DNA from 3 places in the Pseudoalteromonas sp. APC 3893 genome. Region 3 is predicted to be linked to each of the others. Evidence: predicted binding sites of a transcription regulator. Region 3 holds the regulator's gene; each other region holds the start of a gene.
The links. Region 3 encodes MetJ, which represses methionine synthesis genes. Its sites were predicted from a motif close to TAGACGTCTAGACGTCTA; they were not measured.
Positions count from the first base shown of each region.

Region 1: metE (5-methyltetrahydropteroyltriglutamate--homocysteine S-methyltransferase) is a predicted target of MetJ. The motif match lies at 1,479-1,496, and genes of this name have one in related genera.
Region 2: metA (homoserine O-succinyltransferase) is a predicted target of MetJ. The motif match lies at 2,967-2,984, and genes of this name have one in related genera.

Region 1 covers NZ_JASDCD010000028.1:5,384-13,819, forward strand. The annotation lists gene QMA12_RS19750 (ElyC/SanA/YdcF family protein) at 1-281, opposite strand, end outside; gene QMA12_RS19755 (LysR substrate-binding domain-containing protein) at 335-1,222, opposite strand; gene metE (5-methyltetrahydropteroyltriglutamate--homocysteine S-methyltransferase) at 1,513-3,786, shown strand; gene QMA12_RS19765 (DUF2897 family protein) at 3,838-3,987, opposite strand; gene QMA12_RS19770 (acyloxyacyl hydrolase) at 4,039-4,572, opposite strand; gene QMA12_RS19775 (ABC transporter substrate-binding protein) at 4,816-5,403, shown strand; gene QMA12_RS19780 (ankyrin repeat domain-containing protein) at 5,660-6,997, shown strand; gene QMA12_RS19785 (DUF2069 domain-containing protein) at 7,056-7,508, opposite strand; gene wrbA (NAD(P)H:quinone oxidoreductase) at 7,505-8,059, opposite strand; gene arsC (arsenate reductase (glutaredoxin)) at 8,059-8,406, opposite strand.
Region 2 covers NZ_JASDCD010000010.1:37,057-45,492, forward strand. The annotation lists gene QMA12_RS12495 (histone deacetylase) at 1-578, opposite strand, end outside; gene QMA12_RS12500 (PilZ domain-containing protein) at 632-1,000, opposite strand; gene ettA (energy-dependent translational throttle protein EttA) at 1,165-2,838, opposite strand; gene metA (homoserine O-succinyltransferase) at 3,052-3,999, shown strand; gene QMA12_RS12515 (homocysteine S-methyltransferase family protein) at 3,989-5,056, shown strand; gene metH (methionine synthase) at 5,066-7,696, shown strand; gene QMA12_RS12525 (hypothetical protein) at 7,780-8,436, shown strand, end outside.
Region 3 covers NZ_JASDCD010000011.1:94,597-103,032, forward strand. The annotation lists gene priA (primosomal protein N') at 1-1,957, opposite strand, end outside; gene rpmE (50S ribosomal protein L31) at 2,190-2,402, shown strand; gene QMA12_RS13490 (malic enzyme-like NAD(P)-binding protein) at 3,009-4,250, shown strand; gene metJ (met regulon transcriptional regulator MetJ) at 4,343-4,663, opposite strand; gene metB (cystathionine gamma-synthase) at 4,899-6,164, shown strand; gene metL (bifunctional aspartate kinase/homoserine dehydrogenase II) at 6,170-8,436, shown strand, end outside.

The sequences.
Region 1 (8,436 bases), on a different contig from region 3:
AAGTGTGGGTTTGGGTTAATGTCACATCCAAGTACCACAATTTTATCAAGGGTTGTGTGTTTATTAACGTCAAAAGCATAATGTAATTGTGTATCGGGTGAAATAATTTTTTGGGCAAAAAAAGGTGTGCTGATCAAAAGTAGGCAGCTTATCGCTAGTAAGCCAATAAGTGAAAGTACTTTATTGCTGCGAAAAGTCATGCATAGGCAAACAACACAAGCAATACCTAATAAAGGGAGGGGCATCAGCATTGCGCCGATAATTTTTTTAAGTTCAAACATCACAGTAGCATTATTAACTAAATTTGTGTCTATGCTACTGTGAATACTTGAGATTATCGACCGTTATTTAGTTTACAGGTATTTAAAAAATGACGATAAACGGGGTTGTCTTTCATATTCTTCTTCATCGCCAAATACATTGGACGAGTAAGCCCAAGTGCGCCTAGGGGGATTGATTTTATTAACCCTTGGCTTTCATAGGGGGTTACCAGCCAATCGGGTAATGCTGCAACACCCATCCCTGCGCTTACTAATTGGAAAATTAATAGCCCTTGGTCAACATTTTTGAGTGTGCCATCAAATCGTGCATTTTGGATGAAATGCTTAAATATATCCTGACGCTCACGAGGAATTGGATAAGAAATAATAGTTTCGTTTTTTAAGTCTAGCGCTGTAACGTATGCTTTTTTAGCAAGTTCGTGATCTGGTGCGACAATTAACTTTAACTTGAAGTCAAAAAGGTGTGCGTATTCAAGTTTATCAGGTTCACGTATATCCGAAGTTAAGACTAAATCTAGCTCTTCATTGAGTAAATCTGGAATGGCATCATAGCTAAAGCCACGTTCGTAATCGACTTTAATATCGGGCCAAAAATTATTAAATTCTTTAATGGTTGGCAGTAACCAATGAAAGCAAGCGTGGCATTCTACACTTAAGCGCAGCTGTGAAATTGGCTGATTTAAGCTTTCTTTTAAACGGCACTTGGTTGCCTCAACTCTTGGCAGTACTTCATTTGCTAATTCTAACAGCAACATACCTTGCGGCGTAAAACGCACAGGTTGGGTTTTGCGTTCGAATAACTGACAATCTAGCTTATTCTCTAAATCTTTGATCTGGTGAGATAAAGCGGACTGAGTTAAAAAAAGCTCACGGGCGGTATTCACCAAAGAACCGGTTTCTTTTAATGTGGCAATGGTCTTCAAGTGTTTTACATCAATCATCTTTAATAATTCTCATGGGAAAAGTGAGGTTCACTCAGATTTTAGACATACTACGCTTTTAATTGAGATGTTTCAACGTCTGGATGGCTATGCCTAGTAGCTTTTTTTACGTGATATTTACAATGTTACTATACTATATTTTTTGACAGCGTTGTCATTGTGTTTTTTGTTATTTTGATAAATATTTTCATGAATTTACCTCAAGTTTAAACTGAGGAAGCATCAATTGTATGATATGAAGAATAAATGTATTTTTTGGCCATCTAAACATCTAAATGAGTATTTATAGCATGGCACAATTACATAACTTAGGTTTTCCTCGTATAGGTAAGAAACGAGAACTAAAATTTGCAATAGAATCGTATTGGGCAGGTGAAATTAACCAAACAGAGTTACTTGAACAAGGTAAAATTATCCGAGCAGAAAACTGGGCTATTCAAGCGGATGGTGGCGTTGATTTAGTACCTGTTGGTGATTTTGCTTGGTATGATCATGTGTTATCCACCTCTTTATTACTAGGTGCGATCCCTAAACGTCATCAAACCGCTAATGGCAACGTTGATCTTGATACAGTCTTTCGTATTGGTCGTGGTCGAGCACCAACAGGATGTTCCTGCGCAGCGAGCGAAATGACGAAGTGGTTTAACACTAACTATCATTATATCGTGCCGGAGCTGAGTTTTGATCAGCAGTTTAAATTAACATGGACTGAGTTATTTGAGCATGTTTCTCAAGCACACGCTTTAGGTCATAATGCAAAAGCTGTATTAATCGGTCCTGTAACTTACCTTTATTTAGCTAAATGTGCTGGCCAAGAATTTGATAAATTAACTCTACTGCAAAGGTTATTGCCTGTTTATCAACAAGTATTAGCAAAGCTAGCACAGCAAGGTGTTAAGTGGGTACAAATCGATGAGCCTATTCTTGGTCTTGAGCTGGCGGATAATTATCGCAATGCATTAAGGATCAGTTTTAATGCTCTTGCGGGGCAAGGGGTGAAATTGTTACTTGCTAGCTACTTTGACACAGTCACTGTTTATTATGATGACATTGCAGCTTACCCTGTCGATGGTGTGCATTTTGATTGTGTTGCCACCACGGTTGATATCGCTGAGTTAGATAACTTGTTGAATTTAAATCAAGTTTTATCATTGGGTGTTATAAATGGACGTAATGTTTGGCGTGCAGATCTAGTTACTGTTTTTAATAATGTGAAAGATATAGCAGCAAGGCGCGGTAATAATTTATGGTTGGCACCATCTTGTTCGCTATTACATACGCCTGTCGATTTAGATCAGGAAGAAAAGCTTGATGATGAATTACGCTCATGGCTTGCATTTGCAAAACAAAAAGGCCGAGAGTTGTCATTATTAAACGTTGCTTTAGAAAATAATGACAATAGCGAACTCATTGCATATTCAGCTCCTGTAAAAGCACGTTTAACATCTACTCGTGTCAATAATGCTGTGGTACAGCAACGAGTAAGTGCGTTAACAGTACATGATGGCAAACGTCAGAGTGTATTTTCTCAACGTATGAAAAAGCAACGCGCAGCACTGAATTTACCATTACTGCCCACTACTACGATAGGCTCATTCCCGCAAACACAAGCAATCCGCAAAGCTCGTCGTGACTTTAAAAGGGGTAGGTTATCGGCCGATGACTATCAAAATCAAATGGCAGCAGAAATTCGTTATGCAGTAGAAGAACAAGAGGCTTTGGATTTAGATGTATTAGTACACGGTGAAGCTGAGCGTAATGATATGGTTGAATATTTTGGTGAATTACTCGAAGGGTTTGCTTTTACCCAGTTTGGTTGGGTACAAAGTTATGGTTCTCGTTGTGTTAAGCCTCCAGTGATTTGGGGGGATGTGTCACGGGAAAAAGCCATGACGGTTGCGTGGTCATACTATGCGCAGTCACTGACCAGTAAAAAAATGAAAGGTATGCTAACAGGGCCGATCACTATTTTGTTTTGGTCATTTATACGTGATGATTTAGATAAAGCAACGATTGCCAATCAAATTGCACTGGCATTGCGTGATGAAGTTGTTGATTTGCAAAATGCAGGTATTGATATTATTCAAATAGATGAACCTGCATTTCGTGAAGGTATGCCATTAAAAGAAAGTCAGTGGCAAGCGTATTTGGAATGGGCAGCTTATGCATTCAGAGTCTCAGCCAGTGGCGTAAAAGATGAAACTCAAATTCATACTCATATGTGTTATGCGGAGTTTAATGACATTATAGCCGCGATTGCAGATATGGATGCGGATGTGATCACCATTGAAACATCTCGTTCTAATATGGAATTGTTGGCCGCATTTGAAAATTTTGATTACCCAAATGACATTGGACCTGGAGTCTATGATATTCATACTCCAAATGTACCTGATATCGCATGGATAAAAGCGCTAATTCATAAAGCTGCACGTAAAATACCAGTTGAACGTTTATGGGTGAATCCAGACTGCGGTTTAAAAACCCGTGGTTGGGAAGAAACGCGCCAAGCCATTGATAATATGGTTAAAGCGACTAAAGAGTTACGGAAAGAATTGCAATAACCAATATTCATTCGTAAAAGGCATTGCCTACGATATAAAGCCTTAACAAATTTAGTTAGGGCTTTTTTCCTTCTTTGAGCTTGCGCTTTCTTTATCGTTCGGTTTTTTTAATTCCATTTTTGCCGAATGTTTTATCAGTAAAACATTTCCTATTATGATGGCAAGCACCAAAATAATAATGAGTATATGCCAAACTTGCATTTTGTTCTCAATGAGCGACTGTAGCGCCGAGTATAGCAAATATTATTATTCTTAAAAACGTTTAGACAATGATAAGGAAATAAAATCGAGTCCAGGATTAGGGCGTTTAAAACCTGCGTTTGAGTAATGCAGGTAGCGTAAAGCTGTAGTCACATCGCCAAACTCGGCAACAAAGCCAATTCTGTCTTCGAACTGGTAGTGTGTACTTACATTTTTGCTTGCAAAGTAAGTATCGTCAATAAGAGAAAATCCAATTCCTGCTTCTATAGATATAGGTATGTTTTTGATGTGCCCTATAGGATATTGGAGTACTGGCGATATCGCTAACACCAAGTTAGTTTGATGTTTATTTTCAGCACCGTATTCCCAAATGTTGATACTAGATTCTAAATAAACATGGCTATTTTTCAAAATAGATTGAAGTTGTGGAGCATGGTATTGGTAGGCTAGTTTTAGCCCTTTAACGTCTCCTTCGCCTTGGACGTAATCGAGGGCATAACCATGATTTGATAGTGCAAAGCTGTTAGTACTAGCTATAAAAGTTAATACCATAAAAATATATCTAAATACTTGTTTGTAAGTCATTAGAAGCGTCCATAGATGTAATTGATATTTACAAAATAGGGGTATGATTAGTATGAATTCAAGCGACTAAAAAACACTTTCCCTCTGCAATTAGATATTTGAAGAAGTAACAACCTGATTATGAAGAGATATTTTGATTGGTGCGAATTTGCCATTAATAATGTGCCATTTAGATTCTTTTTGTAAGCATACAAAACAGGTAAATTACCCACTCACACATAGAGGAGACACACAATGATTTCAATGAAGCACTATCTATTTATTATTACATTATTTTTTAGTAGTTCCCTTTTTGCTAATGCCCAACAATCACCTGTACAGCTCTTAACTCAAGTGGGAGATCAGTTGTTTAGTGAGATCAGTAAAGTAAATAATCAAGGAACGGCAAGTAAAAGTGAAATGACTGCTGTTGTAGATAAATATTTGATGCCTCATATGGATGTGAAGTTTGTCTCATATAAATTACTAGGTAAACATATTAAAGGAATTGATCGTGCGCAGGCGAGTGCGTTTATTTCTTCAGTTGAACATTACTTGAGTGCAACTTATGCCGGTGCGTTAATGAAATACACTGGACAAAAAATTAAATTTGAAGATGATACAAATGTGATTTCTGGTGATTTCGCTACGGTCAAAACACAGATCATAGACACCAGCGCGCCAACAATTGATTTACATTTTAAGTTACGTCAAAGTAAAGATGGTAGCTGGAAAGTGTACGATATTGTCGCTGAAGGGATCTCATTACTAAGTGCAAAACAAAAAGAAGTCATCCAGCGAATTTCAGCAGTTGGGTTGGCGCAAGTGACAACAGAATTGGGTAAAAAATAACTTTTTAAGTAAGTCTCCAACCTAAAACGACAAGCTACGTTACTAGTTTGTCGTTTTCTATTATTCTTTTAAAATCACACTCTTTAGTCTAGCGCGTGGATCAAGGTATGTTAGAATAAGCCTCGTGTATTTGAGTCGATTACTCTATTGTGCACAAGTATTAAAGAGTATTAAGCGCAGTGTCAGTTTTAGCTTGTTATAACTTAGCACTCACTTATCCCCCGAGCATTTTAGACACTGGAGTTGTGTTGATTTAATGGAAAATGTACTAATTTGGCCTAAAGAATACCCGCTATTAGTCAAAGGACTTATTGAGCAGAATGGGGCATTTATTCTAGACGCTTTAGAAGCGTGGCCTGCTTGTCGCTCCACTGAAGAAGATGATGGTGTTTGCACCACCGTATTACCCCCAATTTATTACCTCACATGGTTAACTCCACTCGAACCGTTTGAAGAATGTTTCTTTCAACATATTAGTGAATACGATGAAGATGCACAGCATTATATAAGTGCAGCAAAAAATTACTATTACGACAATGACTATACTCCTGAAAGCCTAGTACTATTAATGTGTCAGCGGTTAGAAAAGTACGCCAGCATAGCAGCGCAGGCAGCTATTGATACACCGCTTTCACTGATTGGCCATTTGTTTACTAAACGCTATTTTACGGTTATTGAGCATGCACTCAATACAGGGAGTAAAATTAGTGCTGAGGATGCATTAGCAATATGGGAAGAAGTTGATTTTAGAGAGCGTTTTAGTCAATTCATTCCTCAGTCAGTAAATGATATTGAGCGCTTAAGCGAGCTAGCCGCTGAAAAAGTAGCAAGCGGCAAAGATTATTTCACCTTGCTAACCCAAGTATCTCCTAATGTAGATTCTGCGCTTTTATTAGAACAAGCCTTATTGGCGCATTTAAGCTTTGATACAGCAAAGCAAACAATGGCTATGCGCTTTATTGAGCAAGGTGCGACAGGCACCTTAAGTGACGAGAATGACAAAACCGCATTTATGTGGGCGGTAGAAAAAGGTTATGTAAACTTAGTTCAAACCTTGCTCGATAAGCAAGATAAAACACTCGCGGATAAGTTAGGAAATACTGCATTGCATTATGCCGTTATCGCCAAAAATGAACCGCTCATGGTGCTATTACTTAAATCAGGGTATGACTTTCGAGTACGCAATAACGAAGGGCTGAGTTGTTACCGCTTAGCTGTGAGTATAAAAGCAACGCAATTAGTCAAATGTTTAGAGCGAGACTTTGGTATAAAAGAGCTTTCACCTGATGGGCAGTTTGCACGAATTAAAAAAGTGCATGGATTACACGCCATTGTCACTTTATTATTACCATTACAGTTGTTTTTCTTTTTCGATGAAACGCTTGCTATAAAAAGTGAATTAACATTAAGCCTTACCATGTTATCGATTATTTGCTTCTTTTTTGCAATGAGCTTAAAACGCTGCGCGCTGTATCCCCATATCAAACACCCTTGGGGTCTATTTGTGTTGCGCTGTTTCTCTTTTTTAAGCTTGATAGCTCAGTTGGGGCTTGCCAGTATTGTTGCATTAGCAACTTTAAGCGAATTAGTTTAACTTCGCAGAGGTGCAAAAAAAACGCGCTATTTAGCGCGTTTTTTGTTTGGAATTAGGATTAATCTTTGTTGTGTTCATGTGCGGCTTTCTCTTCTGCAAGCTCTTCTTTTAGCTTACGTATCTTAAGCCCTAACTCTTGGCCTCGATGACGAGCATAGTAAGTACACCCTATAAACATGGCACTTGCGAATAGTAATTCCAGTAATACCCAGATAAGCTGACCTTGAGCAACCCATAATAATGTAAAGCCATGGATGAAATAAAACATGACAATAAAGTTTGCCCATGCATACGTATAAGGCTTGTCTTGTAAAATGCCTTTTAAAGGTAGGAGTAAAGGTAGAATATAAACAGCAAAAATAAAGCCATTACTGTGGCCTTCACGTGGTGCTATTAAATAAAGCCATATTGGCATCAATATTAAAAGCCCAAAGTAGCCAAACAATGCTATACGCTGAAATCGAATCGTCAGTGGCTTCTTAGCTATGCTGGTAGTTTTTTCAGTTGTCATTGTAATTTTCTCGTGATTTTAACCAGTCTTTGGCCAACACTTTGGCAAATTTTGATTTCGTCTTTACTCAGTTGGGCGTTGTTACTTGAGCCAGCTACATGGCTGGCACCGTAGGGGGTACCGCCGGATTGTGTTGCGAGCAACTCAGGAACTTCATAAGGGACACCCATCAACATCATTCCATGGTGTAAAAGTGGCAATGATAAATTCAATAACGTAGCTTCATTTCCACCATGCATACTACTTGACGATGAAAACACGCAAGCGGGTTTATCAATCAGCTGACCCTTTAGCCATAAATCACTGGTGGTCTCCCAAAATGTTTTCGCTTGCGAAGCCATCATGCCAAACCGGGTTGGAGTACCAAAGGCCAGTCCATGACAGCTTATTAGTTCTTCTTTACTGATAACAATATCTTCAGGGTTTTTAACGACAAAAGTACGTAGTAAGGCGGTACCGCCTTGTAATTCAATGGCATCGGCAATTTCATGTGCCATAGCTGCAACAGAGCCGTGGCTCGAGTGGTAAAGAACAATAATAGTTGGTTGCATTAAAGTACGCTTAATACATTTTCAGGAGGACGACCAATGGCTGCTTTATTGTTGTTAACCACAATAGGACGTTCAATTAATTTAGGATTTTGCACCATTGCTTTGATAAGCGCATCTTCGTTTGTTTGCTCTTTTAAATTGAGCTCTTTGTATATGTCTTCTTTGGTACGCATCATCTGACGAGCAGAATTAAACCCTAATTGGTCTATAAGTGTTTTTAGTTGAGCTTCATTTAATGGCGTTTTTAAGTACTCGATAACGTCTGGAGTTATTGACTTTTCTTCAAGTAATGCAAGTGTTTCACGAGATTTAGAACAACGTGGATTATGATAAATAGAGACTGACATAATAAATATCCTTTAACTAAAGTGGGGCTA
Region 2 (8,436 bases), on a different contig from region 3:
TTTCTAAATGGGAAGTTCTTTTCGCAGTGAATTGAGCAAGTATAGACATAAGGCTGGTGAGTAAGCATTGCTGCGGTGCCATCACCTTGGTGTACGTCGAGGTCAAAAATAAGTACATTGGTCACTTCACGGTTTTGTATAAGGGTTTGTGCTGTAAAAGCAAGGTCGTTCACCATACAAAATCCTGAACCAAAATCTGTATGCGCATGATGAGTCCCGCCAGCTAAGTGGCAGGCGATACCACTTTTAAGCGCAAGACGTGCTGTTTCAAGAGTGCCAAGTGGCGCTGTAAAAGTACGGGCTATAAGTGGTTCTGACCAAGGTAGACCAATGCGTCTTAGGGCTTTTTCTTCGAGATTATTATGCCATAAGTCAGCTAAATAATTTGCGCAGTGGACGAGCTCAAGATCATCTGGACTACCGAGCCTTGGTTGAGTTAAATTGTTATTAACGAGCCCTAGCTGTTTTACGTGCTGATATAAATTAGCAAATTTACTCATCACAAAGCGGTGTTTAGGATCAAAGTTAAATGAGTAATTTGGATGATAAACCAGAGGCAAGTGTGGGTTTAAAGTCATAACAGCGCATTTTTAATAATTTACGCCATGGTAATCAAGTTACAGCAGATAGTCTATTTTTGTGGAGTGTGGATAAGCATTGCGAGTTCACGGTGTAATATCGCGTCATCACCTAAATTAAGCTCTACCAAACGTTTTAAATGCGTAATACTATCAATATCTATATGAGTACAATGCAAACCAAAGTGCAGAGGCTCAATATGACTAATCTCAACCGCCATAGCAATGCTTACTTGGCTATCAGGCAAGGTAAAGGCAAGTTCAGCTGATTGGTGTTTGTCAGCTTTTAAGCCATTGGGGTGGCTAATCAATACACCATTGAGTGATACATCGAGTAATTCACAATTGTACTTTTGATCGTTTATTAAAAGTGTTGCGGGAGTAGAAAACAACACGCGAGTATATTGGCGACGATTATCCATAAAAGTTAAGACCCAGTAATGAATACAGGAGCTCATATTATAGTCAATAATTTACTAATTGAGAGTGGGTTTTGCTCATTTGAAATAAAAAGCCCCGCATAAATGCAGGGCTTAAAATATGTTTAGTACCTAGTACCTAGTACCTAGTACCTAGTACCTAGAACCTAACCAATTTTCTTGTATTTAATACGCTTCGGTTGCGCTGCAGCTGCACCGAGGGTTTTCTTTAACCATTCTTCATATTCGGTGTAGTTACCATCAAAGAAGTTAATTTGGCCTTCATCACGGTAATCAAGAATGTGCGTAGCAATACGATCTAAGAACCAACGGTCATGCGAAATACACATTACATTACCCGGGAACTCTAAAATTGCATTCTCAAGCGCACGTAATGTTTCAACGTCCAAGTCATTGGTTGGCTCATCCAGCAGGATAACGTTGCCGCCAGCCTTTAATAACTTAGCTAAATGTAAACGGTTACGCTCACCACCAGATAGGTCTTTAACAAACTTTTGTTGGTCATTGCCTTTAAAGTTAAAGCGGCCTACGTAAGCACGGCTTGGGAATTCAAAGTTGCCAATTTTAAGCATATCTTGGCCGTCAGCGATTTCTTGGAAAACCGTATTACTGTCGTCCATGTTGCCACGGAATTGATCAACTGTAGCAAGCTCAACTGTTTCACCAATGGTGATATCGCCGCTATCTGGCTTTTCTTCACCGCTTAGCATTTTAAACAGGGTCGATTTACCCGCACCATTGGCACCGATAATACCCACAATAGCGCCCTTAGGCATGGTGAAGTTTAAGTCATCAATGAGTACGCGGTCACCAAAGCTCTTCTTCAAATTTTTAACTTCAATCACTTGGTCGCCTAAACGCGGGCCAGGTGGAATAAATAGCTCATTGGTTTCGTTACGCTTTTGGTAATCAGAGTGTTGTAACTCACTAAACTGCGCCATACGCGCCTTAGACTTAGCTTGACGACCTTTCGGGTTCGAACGTACCCATTCAAGTTCTTGCGCAATTGATTTTTGACGGGCTTTTTCAGATTTTTGCTCTTGCTGCAAACGTGCATCTTTTTGTTCAAGCCAAGAAGAGTAGTTACCTTCCCATGGGATACCTTCACCACGGTCAAGCTCTAAAATCCAACCTGCTACGTTATCTAGGAAGTAACGGTCATGCGTTACCGCCACAACGGTGCCTTCGTAATCATGTAAGAATCGCTCAAGCCATGCAACTGATTCAGCATCTAAGTGGTTAGTTGGCTCATCGAGGATAAGCATATCTGGCTTTTCAAGTAATAAACGACAAATAGCGATACGACGACGCTCACCACCTGATAACACTTCAACTTTAGCATCCCAAGGTGGCAGACGCAGCGCATCAGCAGCACGTTCTAATACGTTATCAATGTTGTGGCCGTCATGGGCTTGAATGATCGCCTCAAGTTGACCTTGCTCTTTGGCTAGCGCGTCGAAGTCAGCGTCTTCCATCGCGTATTCGTTATACACTTCATCAAGACGGCTTAGTGCGTTTTTAACTTCACTTACTGCCTCTTCAACTGTTTCGCGCACGGTTTTGCTTTCATCAAGTACCGGCTCTTGCGGTAAGTAACCAATTTTAATACCCGGTTGAGGATGTGCTTCACCTTCAAACTCTTGATCAACGCCAGCCATAATACGTAGTAAGCTTGATTTACCCGAGCCGTTTAAGCCAAGTACACCAATTTTTGCGCCAGGGAAAAAATGCAATGAGATATCTTTTAAAATAGTGCGCTTAGGTGGCACTACTTTCGATACTCGACTCATCGAGAAAATAAACTTATCTGGTAAAACCATGGAAAAAGCCTTCGAATTATAAATAAAATTATGATGGCTTATTGTAGAGTCTCATAGCCTAAACAGTCAACGAATCAGCAACGTGAGCCCTGTGTTTTTAAGGAAATAGGCGATATACTAAATTCATTTAGACATCTATACATCTAGAGGTTGAAATTTACTGCTAACCGTTCATAATTAGCCATTGGTTAAAATAATGCTTGGAGTGAATGAATGCCTATTACAGTGAAAGATGAATTGCCTGCAATTGCAAAGTTACGTCAAGAAAACGTATTTGTAATGCCAAAAACCCGTGCGAAAACACAAGAAATTCGCCCGATGCGACTGGCCATCTTAAACTTAATGCCGAATAAAGTTGAAACCGAAGTACAGTTTATTCGCTTACTGGCAAACTCACCGCTGCAAGTAAATGTTGAGCTGTTACGGTTAGATACTCACCGCAGCAGCAGTAATTCTGAAGAGCACCTAGACACCTTTTACCGTTATTTCTCAGAAGTAAAAGACAACAACTACGATGCTATGTTAGTTACCGGCGCACCGCTTGCGCATTTAGAATACGACGATGTCGCTTATTGGGATGAGCTCAAAGTGATACTCGATTGGGCTGAGCAACATGTAACATCAACCTTGTTTTCGTGTTGGGCGGCACATGCAGGGTTGTTTCACCATTATGGTTTAAAGCGCGAATTAAAACCGAAGAAGCTCAGTGGTGTATTTACTCATCATTGCTACTTTGAACACGCCGCGCTTACACGTGGTTTTGATGATACCTTTGTGGTGCCACATTCTCGTTTTGGCTACATTGATATTGAAAAAATTAACGCCTGCGAAGATTTAGTTGTATTGGCAGGCTCAGAGCAGGTGGGTGCTTACTTACTTAAGAACAAGTCGGGGAGTCAGGTGTATATTACAGGTCATCCAGAATACGATGCCGACACATTAAAGGGCGAATACCAACGTGACCTTGCAAAAGAGCCCAACGCCGCTATGCCTGAAAATTACTTTCCCGATAACAACCCAGATAACGAGCCGTCGAAAACCTGGCAAAGCCATGCTTTCTTGTTATTTTCGAATTGGTTAAATTACTATGTGTATCAAACCACACCTTATGATATTAATCTCGTTAGCCAAGCAGTAAGGACTAACAACTATGCCGAGTAATACAGTGAATAAATATGCAGAATTAACCGAGGCGCTCAAACAGCGAATTTTAATCCTCGACGGCGCTATGGGCACCATGATCCAAGAGCATAAATTAGAAGAAGAAGACTACCGTGGTGAGCGTTTTAAAGACTGGCATGTATTAATTAAAGGCAATAACGACTTGTTAAGCCTGACTCAGCCTAAAATAATTGCTGATATTCACCGTGGCTTTTTAAATGCTGGTGCCGATATTATTGAAACCAATACCTTTAACTCGACCACTGTCTCAATGGAAGATTACGACATGGCAAGTATCAGCCGTGAGGTAAACCTCGAGTCAGCCAAGTTAGCACGCAATATTTGTGACGAGTTCACCGCTAAAAATCCTGATAAACCACGTTATGTGGCTGGTGTACTTGGACCAACGTCAAAAACTTGTTCTATTTCACCTGATGTAAATGACCCAGGTTATCGTAATATCACCTTTGATAAATTAGTCACGGCGTATGTTGAGTCTACCCTTGCTTTAATGGAAGGCGGCGTTGATTTAATTTTGATAGAGACTATTTTTGATACCTTAAACGCCAAAGCAGCCTCATTCGCTGTTGAAGAAGCGTTTGAGCAAGCAGGGCGTACATTACCGGTGATGATCTCAGGTACCATTACTGATGCATCAGGGCGCACGCTTTCAGGGCAAACTACCGAAGCGTTTTATAATTCAATCCGTCATATTAAGCCTATTTCTATTGGCCTTAACTGCGCACTAGGCCCTGATTTATTACGCCAATATGTAGAAGAGTTATCACGGGTGTGCGAAACCTTTGTCTCTGTTCACCCTAATGCAGGCTTACCTAATGAATTTGGTGAATACGATTTAGAAGCGCCTGAAATGGCTGTTGAGATCATTGATTGGGGCAAATCGGGTTTTATAAATATTGTTGGCGGTTGCTGCGGTACAACACCTGCTCATATTAGAGCGTTTGCTAAAGGCCTTGAAGCGGTTAAACCTCGTGTATTACCTGAGCTTGAAGTGCGCATGCGCTTATCTGGCCTTGAAGCGTGTAACTTAAATTAGGAAACCGACATGACACAACAAATTGCAGTATTTACTAACGTCGGTGAGCGTACCAATGTAACCGGCTCAGCCATGTTCAAGCGATTGATCATGGAAGAAGACTATGAAACCGCCCTTAATGTTGCCCGCGAACAAGTTGAAAATGGCGCACAGGTAATTGATATCAACATGGACGAAGCCATGCTGGACTCAAAAGCCGCGATGGTGAAGTTTTTAAACTTAATTGCCTCAGAGCCTGATATTTCTAAAGTACCCATCATGGTTGATTCCTCTAAATGGGAAGTGATTGAAGCGGGCTTAAAGTGTATTCAAGGCAAGGCGATTGTTAACTCAATCTCACTAAAGGAAGGTGAAGAGCCATTTAAACGCCAAGCCAAAATTATTAAACGCTTTGGCGCTGCTGCCGTTGTTATGGCGTTTGATATCGATGGCCAAGCAGACACCGCAGATCGTAAGTTTGAAATATGTGAGCGCAGTTACCGTATTTTAGTTGATGAAATAGGCTTCCCACCGGAAGATATTATTTTCGACCCAAATATCTTTGCGGTTGCCACAGGTATTGAAGAGCATGATAACTACGCGGTCGAGTTTATTGAAGGCACGCGTCGCATCAAGCAAAACTTACCCCATTGTAAAGTGTCGGGTGGGGTATCAAACGTATCGTTCTCGTTCCGTGGTAACAACCCTGTACGTGAAGCGATTCACTCGGTATTTTTATACCATGCCATAAAAGCAGGCATGGATATGGGCATAGTCAACGCAGGGCAACTTGCCGTTTATGATGATATACCAGATGAGCTACGTAAAGCCGTTGAAGACGTTATTTTAAATACCGACTCAGGTGCCGGTGAGCGTTTAGTAGAGCTTGCGCCTAAGTTCTCAGGTATGGCACAAACTGAGCGTGTTGAAGATTTAGAATGGCGTACGTGGCCTGTTGAAAAACGTCTTGAACATGCGCTTGTAAAAGGTATTACCGAATACATAGACGAAGACACCGAAGAATGCCGCGCGGGTGCCGATAAACCCATACACGTTATCGAAGGGCCATTAATGGATGGCATGAACGTGGTAGGTGATTTATTTGGCGCGGGTAAAATGTTTCTACCTCAAGTGGTAAAATCAGCCCGGGTAATGAAGCGTGCTGTGGCATACCTTGACCCATTCATTGAAGCTGAAAAAGAAGAAGGCGCCACTAACGGTAAAGTTGTAATGGCTACCGTTAAAGGTGACGTGCACGACATAGGTAAAAACATCGTGGGCGTTGTTCTGCAATGTAATAACTACGAAGTAATTGATTTAGGTGTAATGGTACCGGCAGAAAAAATACTGCAAACAGCGATAGATGAAAAAGCCGATATTATTGGTCTATCAGGCCTTATTACCCCATCGCTTGATGAAATGGTACACGTTGCCAAAGAAATGAAGCGTCGCGGTTTTGAACTACCGTTATTAATTGGTGGCGCGACCACATCAAAGGCTCATACAGCAGTAAAAATAGAGCCGCAATATGATAAAGGCGTGGTATATGTAAATAACGCCAGCCGGGCTGTGGGGGTGGTTTCAAACTTATTATCAAAAGAACTAAAACCTGCCTTTTTAGCGAAAACACAAGCTGAATATGTAAAAGTACGTGAGCAGCAAGCACGTAAAAAACCACGTTCAAAACCGGTGACAATTCAACGTGCTCGTGATAACGCAGCCCAACTTGATTGGGATAACTACACACCACCAGTGCCGAAAAAACTTGGTGTGACAGAGTTTAAAGATGTATCAATTGCGACACTTCGTAAGTACATAGACTGGACGCCATATTTTATGACCTGGTCAATCGCGGGTAAATACCCACGTATAATGACTGATGAAGTTGTCGGCGAGCAAGCACAAAGTTTATTTAAAGACGCCAATGAGATGCTCGACGAGCTTGAACAATCAGGTGGCTTACAGCCGCTTGGAGTCATTGGTTTATTCCCAGCTAACCGCGTAGGCGATGACATTGAAATCTACACCGACGAAAGCCGAACTGAGTTACTAACTACATCGTGCCATTTACGTCAGCAAACTGAAAAAACGGACTTTGCGAATTATTGTTTAGCGGATTACATCGCGCCCAAAGGCACACCTGATTACTTTGGTGCGTTTGCGGTAACTGGCGGGCTTGAAGAAGATGACTTAGCCGATGCCTTTGACGCCAAGCAAGATGACTATAATAAAATTATGGTCAAAGCGGTTGCCGACCGGCTCGCTGAAGCATTTGCCGAGTACTTACACGAGAAAGTACGTAAAGAGTATTGGGGTTTTGCACCGGATGAAAACTTATCGAACGATGAGCTTATCCGTGAAAACTACCAAGGTATTCGCCCAGCCCCTGGCTACCCTGCGTGCCCTGAGCATACTGAGAAAAAGAAAATCTGGGAGCTACTTGATACCGAAAAGCGCATTGGCATGCAACTCACCAGCTCATACGCCATGTGGCCAGGCGCCGCAGTATCAGGTTGGTATTTCTCTCACCCAGAGGCTAAATACTACGCCGTAGCCGCAGTACAAAGAGATCAGGTGGAAGATTACGCCAAGCGAACCAACATGACGCTAGCAGAAGCTGAAAGATGGTTATCGCCCAACTTGGGGTATGAGCCACAATAGAGCTATTTAACAGTTTTTAATCTATAATAAAAGCTACTAGTACGATTCGTTTTGGTGGCTTTTTTGTTTTTAAGGTATCGTTTATGAGGTGTTTTCTATGTTTGTTACTCTTGTGTTTTAATGGGGTAAAAGCTGAATCAGCATTCGCGATTGATGTTGTACATAGTGAAAATTTTGATAAGCGTTATCTCTCTTTTTTAAATGGGCGTGAGGTAATGGAAGTTGATAGCTTTTATCCTACAACTAACGGAACTCACCTAGAAATTATTGAAAGAATATTATTACAACAAGCACTCTACTTAGGGGGAGAAACTCGACCTGTAACATTTCGTTCTAAGCCCCAAGCGAGTGCGTCTGAGTTTGATGCAATAATTGATGGTAAAAGTTTAATGTTAGCGAGAACTGTTTGGCATGATGAATTACTTGATTTTAAAGGCTCACTTTATATTAGCGAACCAATAATCAATCTTGGAGAATATCAAGCGGGTTTATTTGTTTCAGTTAATAATAAAAAAGAAACTGATAATTTAAAATTGAGTGACTTAACGGTTGTTGTGAATCCGCGGTGGCGAGTGGACTGGTTAGCATTAAGTAATTCACCGATCACAATGATAAGCCATATTGGTAAGTGGGAAGATATGCTTGCTATGGTTGATGCGCATATAGTAGACGCAATGATGATTAATTTTAGCGTGGGTGAAGAGCTTGAATTGAATTATGAAGGTAAACATTTTACTCCT
Region 3 (8,436 bases):
AAAAATCCACCACCTGCTTCACGTTATGCCCTTGGGCGCGGACAATGGCCATATTCGTAATAGGGGGTAGTTGTGCATCTTCACGCTCTTGTAATGCAAAGCGGGCAAAATCTTGATACCCATTATTAACTAAGTCTTGTAATAATGGGTGCTCTGGAAAGTGTGTTTGCAATAAAACATGGCCAGGCTCTCCGCTTCGTCCTGCTCGCCCTGCAACTTGTGTAACCAGTTGAGCTAAATGCTCGGTCGCACGAAAATCACAGGAGTATAAGCCGCTATCTACGTCTAAAATAAGCACTAAGCTGACATCGGGAAAGTGGTGTCCTTTAGCGAGCATTTGCGTACCCACTAAAATTCGTGCGCCGCCTTGATTAATATCATCAAGGGCTTTTTCTAAGCTGCCCTTACGCCGTGTTGAATCACGGTCAATCCGGCTAATAGGAGTATCAGTAAACTCTGTAGTTAAAAACTCTTCTATTTGTTCGGTGCCTTTGCCATTTGGAAATATTTGTGTGCTGCCACAGTCAGGGCATTGATGTGGTACCCGTTCTTGTTCGCCGCAGTGATGGCAAATCATTTGGCCTATGGCTTTATGAAAAGTAGCGCTGGTACTGCAACGAGAGCACTCACTGAGCCAACCACATTCGTGGCAAATTAGTGTAGGTGAAAAACCACGGCGATTTAAAAATACCATTACTTGCTTACCACGGTTTAAATGCTGACGCATTGTGGCAAGACTTGCATGGGCAATACCGGCTTGATCTGGCTGGCCTTTCATATCTAACAACTGAAACTTGTTATCTGTGCTGGTTTGTGCACGCTGCGTTAAGCTCAGTAGTTGGTATTTACCATTAATGGCTTTGTGCAAAGTCTCTAAAGCGGGCGTTGCTGAGCCTAAGACTAAGGGGATCTTGTGTTGATAAGCACGGTATGCTGCTAAGTCTCTGGCATGATAGCGCAAGGTATCTTGTTGTTTGAATGAACTATCGTGTTCTTCATCAACAATGATCATACCCAGTTTTAAAAAAGGTAAAAAGATACTTGAGCGAGTGCCTATAACAATAGCGCAGCTGGCTTTTTCGCAAAAGCGCCATGTTTGTAAACGCTCGTTATCGGTTAAGGCTGAGTGCCAAAGCATGATAGGAGTATTAACAAAGCGGCGGCGAAAGCGGTTAACCGTTTGGGGTGTTAAGCCTATTTCGGGCACTAGTACGAGTGCTTGCTCGCCCCGTTTTAGTACTTCTTCTAGGCATTGTAAGTAAACTTCAGTTTTGCCACTGCCGGTGACGCCTTCAAGTAAAAAGCTATTAAAACCTGTGCTTTGGTTTATTGATGTACAGGCAACGGCTTGCTCTTTGTTTAATACGGGTTTGGTACCAATTTGTGGCGCTTGTTGTTGCCATTGATTATCGTGTTCAATACTTTGGCTGATAAGCTCTTTTGTCAGCAAACTATCAATGGTCTTTTTATTAAACCCGAGCGCTTTTAATTCGGTGAGTGAGGACTTTCCTGATTCGGCTAATTGCTTTAATAGCCCTAGTTGGCTTTTTGCTTTTAAAGACGGAAGCTTGGCGCCTTTTGCAGTTAAGGCGACCATGTTAATACTGCTCTTATCAGGGCATTCGCCTTGGCGTAATGCGCCAGGTAATGCAATATGTATTGTTTCGCCTAATGGGTAGCAATAATAACGGGCGGTAAAGCGTAATAAATCAAGGTGCTGTGCAGATAAAATAGGCTCATCATCAATCACCTCTAAGAGCGCTTTAATTTTATCTTTTGGCACGTTTGTGGTGGTTTTTAACGCGAGTACCACGGCGACTTTCTTTTGATTACCAAATGGCACTATAACCCGGGTGCCAACTTGTGGCGTTACTGATAAACCGTTAAGTTGTTCCGGTAGGCTGTAATCAAAAGTACGCTGTAGCGGAACTTTTATAGCAACTTCAACAAAACTCATAGCAACTCAACAAAAACCAACAAGACAGCTAATGTACTAAAGTTACGATAAAAAACCTATCAGCAAATGCTGGGTTTAAAGTTTTTGCTCATTTAATTAGCAAAAAACACATTTAAAGCTTGTGGCGGGCGAGGTTGTTGCTTAGAATACGCGTCCAATTATTTTGATTTAAACGACGTATGGTGCCAGACTTCGGGTTTGGAGAGCGATGCGGCCTTAACTAGAGGTTTCTATGAAAGAAGGTATTCACCCTAAGTACGAAGTAATTTCAGCAACTTGTTCATGCGGAAATAAATTCGAAACTAGTTCAACTCTGTGTAAAGACATTCACTTAGACGTATGCTCTGCGTGTCACCCGTTTTACACTGGTAAGCAAAAGATTTTAGACACAGGTGGCCGTGTTGATCGCTTTAACAAGCGTTTCGGTTCACTTAGCAGCAAGTAATTTCTGCTTTCGTGTTAAGAAAGGCACCTTCGGGTGCTTTTTTTGTGCCTGTAATTTAGAAAAACTTACAGTGACTCATTTTCCCCTCCTAATTTACATAGATTAAAATTAGAAAATCCCCCCTTTGTGTATTACTTTGTTGCCAGCGATATGGCTAATTTATAGCGATATTATTCTGACTAATATTTCTGTTTCTTATAATGGTTATAGCTAATGAAGCACAGACAAACCCTAATTAATTCACTATATTAATTATTAATATAAATTACATTGCTGCTATTACTGTATCTAAAACGGGCTAAATTGCAGTTATTTGTCGCTATCGTCGATAATTGTTGTTGTTTTTTAGTTTGTTCGAGTTGCAGTAATATTTGCTTTAAATTCAAGCAAATTTAGCTGGGTTTTTTGATGTTTTGTTAGTGTTTTAATCAGGCGTTTTTAGAATTATTTACTAAAAATGCTGGCAAAACGCATAAAATTAACTGATATAGCTTATAACAGGATAGACCTGATATTGCTTGAATTTAATTATAATATAGGTATTGTTCGCTAAGAACTGCTCACTCTCACTTTAAATTTAACTTACTTGCAGGATAAAATCGCGTTATGTCAGACTTTCGTGAACAAGCATTACATTACCATGCTCACCCCGTTCCAGGAAAAATCAGCATTGAACTTACTAAGCCAGCTGAAACCGTTAATGATCTCGCTCTAGCTTATAGCCCAGGTGTTGCTGAACCTGTGCGTGAAATTGCAGCCGATCCAGCTAATGCATATAAATACACGGGCAAAGGTAATATGGTGGCTGTTATTACTAATGGTACCGCTATATTAGGCTTAGGTAATCTAGGGCCACTGGCGTCAAAACCAGTAATGGAAGGTAAGGCATTATTATTTAAGCGTTTTGCAGGCCTAGATTCAATTGATATTGAAGTAAAGCATCGTACAACTGAAGATTTCATCAATACTGTGGCTAATATTGCAGATACGTTTGGCGGTATTAATCTTGAAGATATTAAAGCGCCAGAATGTTTTGAGATTGAAAAAGCATTAATTGAGCGCTGTAGTATTCCTGTTTTTCATGATGATCAACACGGTACTGCTATAGTAACTGCTGCGGGTATGATCAATGCGCTTGAAGTGCAAGGCAAAAAAATTGAAGATGCGATTATTGTATGTTTAGGTGCTGGTGCAGCTGCTGTAGCATGTATGGAACTACTTATTAAATGTGGCGCTCTGCGTGAGCATATTTATATGCTTGACCGTAAAGGGGTTATTCATACACGTCGCGATGATTTAAATGAATATAAACAACTGTTTGCAAATAATACAGATAAACGTACGTTACAAGATGTAATAGCCGATGCAGATGTGTTTGTTGGTGTATCAGGTCCGAACTTGTTAGATCCAGAAGATTTAAAGCTAATGGCCGACAAACCAGTTATTTTTGCATGTTCTAATCCAGATCCTGAGATTGCGCCAGAGCGTGCACACGGTGCCCGTAAAGATCTTATTATGGCGACAGGGCGCTCAGATTACCCGAACCAAGTTAATAACGTGCTATGTTTCCCATTTATCTTCCGTGGTGCGCTTGATGTTCGTGCAAGCCAAATCAACGATGAAATGAAAATTGCAGCAGTGGATGCCATTCGTAGTATTGCTAAAGAGCCAGTACCCGCAGAAGTATTAAAAGCAGCGGGTGTTGATTCTCTTGAATTTGGCCCTGAGTATATTATCCCAAAACCAATGGATCCGCGTTTGTTGCCACGTATAGCAAAAGCGGTAGCGCAAGCGGCTATTGATTCAGGTGTTGCGCAAATAGATATGCCTGAAAATTATATGGCTTAGCCGAAACGATCAAGCAATAAAAAACCTCAGCAATGTTAGGTGCTGAGGTTTTTTTGTATCCAATTCCTGAAGGCAGGAATGCAAACCGTAACTTAATCTTCGTTAAGTACAGGTACTTCAAGTCCCATTTCGAGCATGATTTTCTTCACTTCTTCAGGCACTTTCTCAGGGTTGTCTTTACGCAAGTCTTCGTCGTTTGGCAGCGGTTGCCCAGTAAAAGCGTGTAAAAATGCTTCACAAAGTAGTTCGCTGTTAGTCGCGTGTCGTAGGTTGTTAATTTGACGGCGGGTGCGCTCGTCAGTTAACACTTTTAGCACGTTAAGTGGGATAGACACGGTGATCTTTTTCACTTGCTCTGATTTTTTACCGTGTTCTGCGTATGGGTGAATATATTCACCGTTCCATTTAGCCATAAGAAGTATCGTTGCCTCAGGTTGTTAGTTGTTTGCATAGCCTATTTGCTTTGCAAAGATGCGGAAATTCTATCGTTTTAAAAAAGATAGTCAAACACTTGTTATTTAGCCATCTAGCGAGCTAAATATCTTTACCGCTAATAATGCCCTGGTTACACCACAAATGTTTTGACTTATGGGGACTGATCATCTAACCTTTTAGACGTCTAAACATCCATTTATTGTAGGTGACGTTATGAGTCAAAAGAACAAAGCAACTATCGCGGTACGAAATGGTATCGATGCTGATAAACATCATGGCGCTGTTGTGCCGCCTCTTCATTTATCAACAACCTATTCCTTTGCTGATTTTGATACTAAACGCCAATACGATTATGGCCGCAGTGGTAACCCAAACCGCGATATTCTAGCTGAGACGCTGGCTGAACTTGAAGGAGGCGCTAAGGGAATTATTACGGCCACGGGTATGTCGGCAGTACATTTAGCGACTCAACTACTCAATAGCGATGATACTTTAATCATTCCTCATGATTGTTATGGTGGCAGCTACCGTTTATTTACCTCTCTTGAAAAGCGTGGGTTATTAAAGTTAGTGGTTTTAGATTTAACGAAAACTGAAAATCATGAAAAAATTCTTGAAATTAAACCTAAGCTAATTTGGATTGAAACACCGAGCAACCCTATTTTACGCCTGACCGATATTAAAGCGATTACCACTATTGCTAAACAATGTGGTGCACTTGTTGGCGCAGATAACACATTCTTATCGCCGGCTTTACAAAATCCAATCGAATTTGGTGTCGATATTGTGGTGCATTCAACAACTAAATATATTAATGGTCACTCAGATGTTGTGGGTGGCGCCGTGATTGCTGCAACCCAAGAGTTAGGTGATGAGCTTGCGTGGTGGGCAAATAATATTGGTATTACCGGTGCGCCGTTTGATAGCTACTTAACTTTGCGTGGCTTGCGTACGTTAAATGTTCGTTTACGTCAGCACCAAGAAAATGCGTTTATCATAGCGCAATATCTAGAAGACTCTCCTTATGTAAGCCAAGTTTATTATCCTGGTCTTGAGTCACATCCACAGCATGAGTTGGCTAAAGTACAGCAGCGTGGTTTTGGTGGCATGGTGAGTTTTGATATTAAGGGTGATGTAAATGATGCGGCAGCATTTTTAACGAGTCTTGAAGAGTTTACTTTAGCTGAGTCACTGGGCGGTGTTGAGAGTTTAATTTGTCATCCAGCTACTATGACTCATGCCGGAATGGATGCAACTGCACGCCTTGAAGCTGGTGTGGGTGACACGCTAATTCGTATTTCTGTTGGTATTGAAGATGTTAAAGACTTAGTGGCTGATTTAGAACGTGTGTTTAATAAAGTAAAGCCTGGTCAGGGTGGTCAAAGTGAGCAACTTGTTGCACAACAAGCCACAGCTAAACAACAAGATCAGCAATCAAGCTCATTTAAACTAACGCCAGCACATACGGCATTGTGGTAAGAAAAATGGTTAATATAGTACATAAATTTGGTGGTTCGAGCTTAAGTTCGCCAGAGCGCTATCAAGCAGTCGCGAATATCATTTTAGCGAATAGCGAAGTGGGTGATTGTGTTGTGGTTTCAGCCGCAGGTAAAACAACGAACACTTTGGTTAAGTTATGGCAAAGTTACCAGCAGGATGATCTGCAAGCTGTTAGCGACATTTTATTATTGTTAGATAATCACCAGCGAACCTTGATTGAGCAATTATTAACGGCACAAGCCAAGCAGCAGGCCCTTAGCTTATTGCAACAAGAATTGGCACAATTAGCCGAACAAGCCAAGCAGCAAACTTTAACTGAGGCTCCTTTACTTGCTCATGGTGAAGTGTGGTCGGCGAGATTACTTGCAAGCTATTTACAGCAATTAGGTTTAGCTGCAAAAGATATTGATGCGCGTCAGCTTTTTACCTTAAATGATGGGCAGTTATTGCATCAAAAGAATCAACAAGCTTGTATAGATTTGATAAGCAAGCGGCATGTTAATGTGGTTACCGGCTTTATTGCCAGTGACTGCCATGGTGATACAGTAACTCTTGGACGTAATGGCAGTGATTACAGTGCCACACTCTTAGGTAGTTATTGTCATGCCCAGCAAGTGTCTATTTGGACCGATACTCAAGGTGTATTTAGTACTGACCCTCGTAAGGTAAATAAAGCGCTTAAATATTCAAAAGTGTGTCGTGGTCAAGCCAATTTATTAGCACGATTAGGTAACCCTGTTTTACATGCTAAAACATTATCACCGTTAAAAAATACTGATATAAAGCTGGTTGTACGCAGCAGTTTTGATACCGAAGCCAGTGCCACTGAAATAGTTAAAGAAGGTTATAGTAAAGCCAAGCGCTTTATCACCACGCTAGAAAACATTGATTTACTGCGGGTGGATCAACTCAATGCAGGTGAAGTTGGGCAGTTGAGTCAGCTTATTCAACATAGTTTGCACCACTTTGTTAAGCAGGGCGATACTTACTTATTAGTACCAGGTAATGCGACTCATCAAATAGTGAGTCAGCTACAAGGGCGTGCTAATATTATTGAGTCAAACTTACATGGCTGCGCTATTGTTGCGCCAAATAACGATATAGCTCATTTATCTGTGCAGGCTTCCTCGTTGCTAAGTGAGCAAAGTTTAGCGCCTCGCTTTAGCCACCAAGATACTGAGTATGCATTACTCTTAACTGACCAAGCAATTGATAGCGATGTATTAACGCTATTACATGACAAGTTAATCAACAAAGGCCAAGAGCTTGCGGTGATCATTGCAGGCTTAGGTAATGTTGGCGAAGTGTTTATTTCACAGCTTTCACAACAGCTAAATCGCTTAGAACAGCATTTTAGTGTGAAGTTAGTGGGTTTAGTACGTTCTCAGCAAATGTTATTCAGCCCAAGCGGTATTAGCCTGGAGCAATGGCAAACACGATGGGATAACGAAGCTGCTGATTATCAGCAAGCGGATTTATTAACGCATATAAGTGAACTTGATTACGAACATAAAGTGGTGATTGATATTACCGCCAGTGAATCATTTAGTTTACTTTATCCTGACTTTGTTAATTTAGACTGTCACTTGATCAGTGCGAATAAATATGCAGGTACGGCTGATAATGACTGGTATCAAGCATTACGCCACAATTTAGCTGAACGCAATTTATTTTGGCGCTATAACACGTCTGTTGGCGCTGGGTTACCGATTAACTTTGCTTTAGCTGATTTACAAAATAGTGGTGACAAAATCACGCGTATCGAAGGGGTGTTCTCTGGTACATTATCGTGGTTGTGTAGTAGCTATGATGGCAGTGTGCCATTTTCAGATTTAGTATTACAAGCGCAGGAAATGGGTTTTACAGAGCCTGATCCGCGTGAAGACTTATCTGGTCGTGATATGCAGCGTAAGTTGCTTATTCTAGCGCGTGAATTAGGTTTAACTTTAGAGTTAGATGATATTGACTTAATAGCACTGATGCCAGAGCAATTAGCACAAGGCGATTGGCAGTCATTTTTAGATAACAAACAACAGTTAGATAGCTTTATTGCTGACAAGGCCAAGCAGGCGAGCGAGCAGGGTAAGGTGTTGCGCTATACTGGCGCTTTGTCACTTGCTGATAATAAACTCACAGCGCAAGTTGGGCTGGCGTTTGCCACTCAAGGTGATGCGTTAGCTAATTTAACACCGGGCGATAATATCTTTGTAATAAACAGCCAGTGGTATAGTGACAATGCTTTGGTAATACA